2 linked regions of the Methylobacterium mesophilicum SR1.6/6 genome follow. The protein of the gene in region 1 binds, or shares a complex with, the protein of each later gene. Links are inferred from orthologs where the notes say so. Each region holds a gene or a part of one and is shown on either strand. Other genes may lie near its edges. The genes, in order: MMSR116_RS28495 and uvrB.

Region 1 (3,376 bases):
TGCCGGCGGGGCCCAGGACGATCACCTGGGGCGAGCGGGCCAGGGCGTCGAGATACTCGGCTTGGCGTTCGGTGAGCGGCTGGATTGGAGCGAGATTGCGTTCTTCGTCGAAGCGTGTGCGGTGAATGCGGGACGTGCGGTCTTCAACAAGTTCAAGTCGTGCGCGGCGTCTCTTCATGGATGTACACTCCAACGGGACTAGCCAACCTGGATCTGTCGCTGAACTGCCGTTTACCTGCTTGCTCCCGGCTCTACTCGTTTGCGGAACTCAATACCGGCCCCGGGCCGAAGGTTCCGTCCCGCGCTCGTCCGCCTGTGGAGAGCGTCACGACGTTCCGTGCGCGGCCGAATACGCGATGCAACTGGCGCACCAGCGCGATTCGCGCCCGACGATTGCGCGCCGGGTGTGACTAGGGGGTGACGGTTGGTGGAGAGGCTTCGAAAAAGCCGCGTCGCTGGCGCGGATGCATCAGGTTCGGGACGGGGAGGTCGCGGTAACGCGGCATCCGGCACAGTCACCATCCTCCCCGCCCGCAGGGGCGAAGCCGGCCGACCCTGCCGCCCTGAGACGTCCGGGCTTGGTCGGCGGGACGGGCCTCATCCGGCCTGGACGAAGCTGTCGAGGACCATCTTCCGACCGGCCTTGTCGAAGTCAACGGTCAGCTTGTTGCCGTCGACGGCCGCGACGGTTCCGGGCCCGAACTTGGTGTGGAAGACCCGCTGACCGCCCTGGAACGCGGACGGCGCGCCCGAGGATTTTGCGATCAGCTCGCCCTCGATCTGGCGGGGGCCGCCGGACCGGCCGCCGGGCGCCGACCCAAAGCCGCCACGGGTGCCCGCCTGCGCGGTGTTGGCCTGCGCCCGCTGCCAGCCCGGCGTGCCGTAGCTCGACCCGAACGGCGTGGGGTTGCGGTCGAACCGCGAGGCACCGGCGGAGAAATGGGCGGGCGCCTCAACCACGTCCACGGCCGATTCCGGCAATTCGTCGATGAACCGGGACGGGATGGTCGAGGACCAGAGGCCGTGGATGCGCCGGTTCACCGCGAAGGAGAGCTTCGCCCGCTTGCGCGCCCGGGTGAGCCCGACATGGGCCAAGCGCCGCTCCTCCTCAAGGCCGGCCCGGCCGCTCTCGTCGAGCGCCCGCTGGCTGGGGAACAGGCCGTCCTCCCAGCCGGGCAGGAACACGGTGTCGAACTCGAGCCCCTTGGCGGCGTGGAGGGTCATCAGGGAGACCCGCTCGGCCCCCTCGGTCTCCGAGGCCTCCATCACCAGGGAGACGTGCTCCAGGAAGGCCGCCATGTCGGGGAATTCCTCCATGGAGCGGACGAATTCCTTCAGGTTCTCCAGCCGGCCTGCGGCGTCGGCGGAGCGGTCCTTCTGCCACATCTCGGTGTAGCCGGACTCCTCGAGGATGATCTGCGCGACCTCGCTGTGCGGCTGGGATTCCACCAGCCGCGCCCAGCGGGAAAAGCTCTCGGTCAGCGCCCGCAGGGTGGAGCGGACCCGGGGCTTCAGCTCGTCGGTCTCGCACAGGCGCTGGGCGGCGATCCGCAGGGGCACCCGGTTGGCGCGGCCGTAGCCGTGAAGCTGCTGCAGGGTGGCGTCGCCCAGCCCGCGCTTCGGCGTGTTCACGATCCGCTCGAAGGCGAGGTCGTCGCTGACGTTCACGGTGGCGCGCAGATACGCCAGCGCGTCGCGGATCTCGGCCCGCTCGTAGAAGCGCGGGCCGCCGATCACCCGGTAGGGAAGGCCGAGCTGGACGAAGCGATCCTCGATCTCGCGCATCTGCGCGGAGATCCGCACCAGCACGGCAATCTCCGACAGGGGGTGCTGCTTCGACTGGAGGGATTCGATGGACTCGGCGAGCAGCCGCGCCTCCTCCTCGGAATCCCAGGCGCCCGTCACGGTGACGCGCTCGCCCGGCTCGTCGTCGGTGCGCAGGGTCTTGCCGAGCCGGCTCTCGTTCTTCGCGATGAGTCCGGAGGCGGCCGCCAGGATATGGCCCGTGGAGCGGTAGTTGCGCTCCAGCCGCACCACCACGGCGCCGGGGAAGTCGTGCTCGAAGCGCAGGATGTTGTCGACCTCGGCGCCGCGCCAGCCGTAGATCGACTGGTCGTCGTCGCCCACGCAGGCGATGTTCTTGCGATTTTGCGCCAGCAGTCTCAGCCAGAGGTACTGGGCGACGTTGGTGTCCTGGTACTCGTCCACCAGGATGTAGCGGAACCGGTCCTGGTAGTTGGCCAGCACGTCGGGGTTCTCGCGCCAGAGCTTGAGGCAAAGGAGCAAAAGATCGCCGAAATCGACGGCGTTGAGCGTCGCGAGCCGGGCCTGGTAGGCGGTGTAGAGGGCGCCGCCCTTGCCGAAGGCGAAGGACGAGGCCTCGCCCGGCGGCACCTGCTCGGGGCCGAGGCCGCGGTTCTTCCAGCCGTCGATGGCGTGCGACAGGGCGCGGGCCGGCCAGCGCTTCTCGTCGACGTTCTGGTCGAGGATGACCTGCTTCATCAGCCGGAGCTGGTCGTCGGTGCCGAGGATGGTGAAATCGGATTTCAGCCCGACGAGTTCGGCGTGGCGGCGCAGGATCTTGGTGCCGATGGCGTGGAAGGTGCCGAGCCAGGGCATGCCCTCGCCGGCGGGGCCGATCAGGCTGCCGATCCGGTGCTTCATCTCCCGGGCGGCCTTGTTGGTGAAGGTCACCGCCAGGATGTCGAAGGGCCGCGCCCGGTTGGTGGCGATCAGGTGGGCGATGCGGGTGGTCAGCACCCGGGTCTTGCCGGTGCCGGCACCCGCCAGCACCAGAACCGGGCCCTCCGTGGTCTCGACCGCGCGGCGCTGCTCGGGGTTGAGCCCTTCGAGGTAGCCGGCGGCGTCGCGGCGGAGCGCGCCCATGGCGCGGGCGGCGATGGAGGAGGACGGGGCGCCGTCCCCGGCGGGCAGCGCGTGCGGGCGGTTCTGCATCCCGCATCCCTGGACCAAATCGCGAACGGCGTCGAGGCCGTTCGCGGCGGATGCCACCGGAGCGTGTGCGTGCGGCCGGTCTCGCGGGGGCGATCCCGAAACGCTGGCCGCCCCGGCGCGCTACCCGAACGCGCCGACCTCGTGCTGGATCATCCCGGAGATCTCGCGCACCTGCTCGAACATCCGGCGGATCGGCTCGAACAGGTTGGCGTGCTCGGCCGCGTAGGTGCCGACATCCCGCGGGCCCGCCGGCTCGCCGAAGTTGAGGCCCAGCGTCGGGTCGGGGGTGACCGGGAAGATCTCGTCGAGGAGCTTCAGGCAGCCGTCGATATCGAGGCGCAGGAACCGCTCCAGCAGCTGCTCGCGGGAGATGCCCGCCTGCGGCCGGAAGCCCGGGATGTGCACCGCCAGGAACCAGATC
Region 2 (3,633 bases), 1.5 Mb from region 1 along the record:
CGCCGGGAACAGTTTCGCCGGCACGCTCGTTCCAGCCGCCAACGCGGGCTGGGATGGCCCGGCCCTTCCGGAGCGCCACGATGCCCCGCCCGTTCGAACCCTTCGCCGATGCGCTGCGCACCGCGCGCGAGATCGTTCGGGATCGCGGAGGCACCCTCGCGGAGGCAGCCGTGCAGGCGGATCCCCGCGCCTACGACGAGGCCTGTAACGCCCTCGTGGTCCGGATCGCGCAGGCGATCGTCGATGCGGGCGATGCCGCGGCCACCCATCGCGCCGGCCGGGACAACGCGGCAGCATGAGGCTCCGGCGGCGGCCAGTCAGCCGCGCCGCCGCCCGCCGCCGCCCTTGTACTTCGGCTTCTGCCCGCCGAGCCCCTGGGTCGAGCGCGGCTTCGGCCTCTCCTGCCAGACCGGTGCGAGGCCGCCCACCGGCAGCTCCCGGTCCGTCCCTGGGCCCATGTTGTCGAGGTCGGGCTTGGCGATGCGGCTGCCCCCTGCCCCGCGCGGCGGCTTCCGGCCGAACTTGCCGGCCTCGCGCTCCACATCGCCCTGCCGGGCCATCGGATCGTCCGAGACCAGAAGCTCGGTGGCCTGAAGCCGCTTGAGCTCGTCGCGCAGCCGCGCCGCCTCCTCGAAGTCGAGATCGGCGGCGGCCGCGCGCATGCGCTTCTCGAGGTCCGCCATCACGGCCTTGAGGTTGTGGCCCACCGTGATGGCATCCTTGGCCAGACCGGTATCGACCTGGACGTGGTCGCGCTCGAACACGCTGCTGAGGATGTCGGCGATGCCGCGTTTCACGCTCTGCGGTGTGATGCCGTGCTCGGCGTTGTAGGCGAGCTGCTTGGCGCGGCGGCGCTCGGTCTCGGCCATCGCCCGCTCCATCGAGCCGGTGATGGTGTCCGCGTAGAGGATGCAGCGCGCATCGGCGTTGCGGGCGGCGCGGCCGATGGTCTGGATCAGCGAGGTCTCCGACCGGAGGAAGCCCTCCTTGTCGGCGTCGAGGATCGCCACCAGGGCGCATTCCGGGATGTCGAGGCCCTCGCGCAGCAGGTTGATGCCGATCAGCACGTCGAAGGCGCCGAGCCTGAGATCGCGGATGATCTCGATCCGCTCCAGCGTGTCGATGTCGGAGTGCATGTAGCGCACCCGCACGCTGTTCTCGTGCAGGTACTCGGTGAGGTCCTCCGCCATGCGCTTGGTCAGCGTGGTCACGAGCGTCCGGTAGCCGGCCTGCGCCACTTCGCGGACCTCGCCCAGCAGGTCGTCGACCTGACTGCGGGCCGGGCGCACCTCGATCACCGGGTCGACGAGGCCGGTCGGGCGGATCACCTGCTCGGCGAAGACGCCGCCGGTCTGCTCCATCTCCCACTTGCCGGGCGTGGCCGAGACGTGGACGGTCATCGGCCGCATGGCGTCCCACTCCTCGAAGCGGAGCGGGCGGTTGTCGAGGCAGGAGGGCAGCCGGAAGCCGTACTCGGCGAGCGTCGCCTTGCGGCGGAAGTCGCCCCGGTACATGCCGCCGATCTGCGGTACGGTGACGTGGCTCTCGTCCGTGAAGACCAGGGCGTTGTCGGGCAGATACTCGAACAGGGTCGGCGGCGGCTCGCCCGGCTTCCGGCCGGTGAGGTAGCGGGAATAGTTCTCGATGCCGTTGCAGGCGCCGGTGGCCTCGATCATCTCGATGTCGAAGGTGCAGCGCTGGTCGATGCGCTGCGCCTCGATCAGGCGGCCCATCTTGATCAGCTCCTCGATGCGGCCGTTCAGTTCGGTCTTGATGCCCTTGATCGCCTGCTGCAGCGTCGGGCGCGGCGTGACGTAGTGCGAGTTGGCGTAGACCTTCACGAACTTCAGCTCGGAGATGGTCTTGCCGGTGAGCGGGTCGAACTCGACGATGCTTTCCACCTCGTCGCCGAACAGACCGATCCGCCAGCCGCGGTCTTCCAAGTGGGCCGGCCACAACTCGATCGAATCGCCTCGGACCCGGAAGGTGCCGCGGGCGAAATCCGACTGGATGCGCTTGTACTGCAGGGCCACGAGGTCGGCGATGAGCTGGCGCTGCTCGATCCGCTCGCCGAGCGAGACCGTGAACGACATCGCCGTGTAGGTCTCGACCGAGCCGATACCGTAGATGCATGAGACCGAGGCGACGATGATGACGTCGTCGCGCTCCAGCAGGGCGCGGGTGGCGGCATGGCGCATCCGGTCAATCTGCTCGTTGATCGAGGATTCCTTCTCGATGAATGTGTCGGAGCGCGGGACGTAGGCCTCCGGCTGGTAATAATCGTAATAGGAAACGAAGTATTCGACGGCGTTGTCGGGAAAGAACGCCTTGAATTCGCCGTAGAGCTGCGCGGCCAGCGTCTTGTTGGGCGCCAGGATCAGGGCCGGGCGCTGCGTCTCCTCGATGATCTTGGCCATCGTGAAGGTCTTGCCCGAGCCGGTGACGCCGAGCAGCACCTGGTCGCGCTCGTGGGCCTGCACGCCGGAGACCAGTTCGGCGATGGCCTTCGGCTGATCGCCGGCCGGCGTGAACTCGGATTTCAGCGTGAACCGGACGCCGCCCTCGGATTTCTGCGGGCGCTCAGGCCGGTGCGGGACCCAGGTCTGGCCGTTCTTGAACAGCGGGTTGCCCTCGGTGAGCAGCCGTTCCAAGGCCGTCACGGTCGCCGAGGCGCCGCCGTCGCTGCCGGGATCCGGCAGGTCGGCGCCCTCCGGAGCGGGGCCGTCCTCGGGCGGTGTCAGGCCGAGCGCCTGGGCGAGGCGCGGATCGACATCCGCGGCGTCTCCCAGCGCGTAGCCGGCCTGCGGCGCCTCCGCGAAGCCGTCGCGGGCGATCTCCGCCCGGCGGGTGGCAGCCTTCCCTCCGGCCTTGCTGGAGCCCCCCGCGGGCGTGTCGCGCCTCGCCCTGCCCGGTCGCGCGGGCTTCCCGGGTGCTGCTTCCGGCGCTGCTTCGGCCGGCGGCGGCCGGTTGCGATTGAGAGCGGGATTCAGCAACTCGGCCAGATAGGTGTCGAGCGGTTTCAGCTCGGGCTTCGAGGCCTTGGCGGACGTGCTCAAGACGGAAGCGGTGCGCGGTTTCTTCGGCGTCGGCATGTGCCCAATATGGTTCCGGCACGCGCCCGGAGAAACCCCGTGCCCTACGGTGTTTGACGATCATTGATCGCTCTCTGCCCGATCCGGCGTATTTCGGGCGCCGGGCCGAGACCTGGCACGCAATTGCAACTTCTAGGTAGAATTCGCCGCGCGCCGGTCTCGACGGACGGGATCAAGCCTGAAACTATTCGGACCGATGATCCGAGCGGACGGGTTGCGACAATCATGTTCGGCCGATACTTTGTGATGCAAAGCATGCTGCGGCGCGGGGATTGAGCCACGTGCAGGACCTGGACAAGGCGCTGGCCGACATCGTCGCGATCCGCTCGCAGATCGCGCGCGATACGGCGTTCCGCGGTCTCGGCGCCGCGACCGTCGCCGGCACCGGCGGCTTGGCGCTCGCCTGTGCGGCCGGACAGGCCCTGTGGCTCGGCGATCCATCGGCCCGGAGCGGCCTTTTCTTCGGCCTCTGGGTTGCGGCGGCGCTGGTGGCCTTCCTGATGATCGGCATCGAGGCGATCCGGCGCAGCCGCCGCCTGCA

What was found.
Region 2: the proteins of MMSR116_RS28495 (region 1) and uvrB are in contact, whole or in part, in a crystal structure (PDB 7EGT), measured with the Thermus thermophilus proteins. The link is inferred for Methylobacterium mesophilicum SR1.6/6 from one-to-one orthologs. Residues at the interface, in WP_096412145.1 of Thermus thermophilus: His654, Arg656, Phe657, Gln666, Asp668, Glu669, Lys680, Arg681, Leu682, Ser683, Lys685, Tyr686, Ala687; in WP_096411307.1 of Thermus thermophilus: Glu23, Leu25, Arg26, Asp27, Gly28, Glu29, Arg30, Phe31, Arg55, Glu326, Asp327, Phe328, Glu379, Ser382, Gln383, His398, Gly400, Arg401.

Annotation. Positions count from the first base shown.
Region 1 is NZ_CP043538.1:6,021,083-6,024,458, forward strand. What follows is about bases 277-3,342. They hold MMSR116_RS28495 (ATP-dependent helicase), read right to left. Parts: upstream 2,956-3,342; coding sequence 598-2,955; downstream 277-597. Other genes in these bases: MMSR116_RS28500 (phosphoenolpyruvate carboxylase), read right to left, coding at 3,076-3,342. Outside these bases: MMSR116_RS28490 (PhoH family protein), read right to left, coding at 1-178; more of MMSR116_RS28500, read right to left, coding at 3,343-3,376. UniProt on the Escherichia coli protein: A helicase with DNA-dependent ATPase activity. Unwinds DNA duplexes with 3'-5' polarity. Translocates on single-stranded DNA with 3'-5' polarity. Initiates unwinding more efficiently from a nicked substrate than double-stranded DNA.
Region 2 is NZ_CP043538.1:4,533,638-4,537,270, reverse strand. Bases 118-3,440 are described here. They hold uvrB (excinuclease ABC subunit UvrB), read right to left. Parts: upstream 3,093-3,440; coding sequence 318-3,092; downstream 118-317. Other genes in these bases: MMSR116_RS21540 (hypothetical protein), read left to right, coding at 3,374-3,440; MMSR116_RS21550 (hypothetical protein), read left to right, coding at 118-299. In the rest of the region: more of MMSR116_RS21550, read left to right, coding at 81-117; more of MMSR116_RS21540, read left to right, coding at 3,441-3,633. UniProt on the Escherichia coli protein: The UvrABC repair system catalyzes the recognition and processing of DNA lesions. A damage recognition complex composed of 2 UvrA and 2 UvrB subunits scans DNA for abnormalities.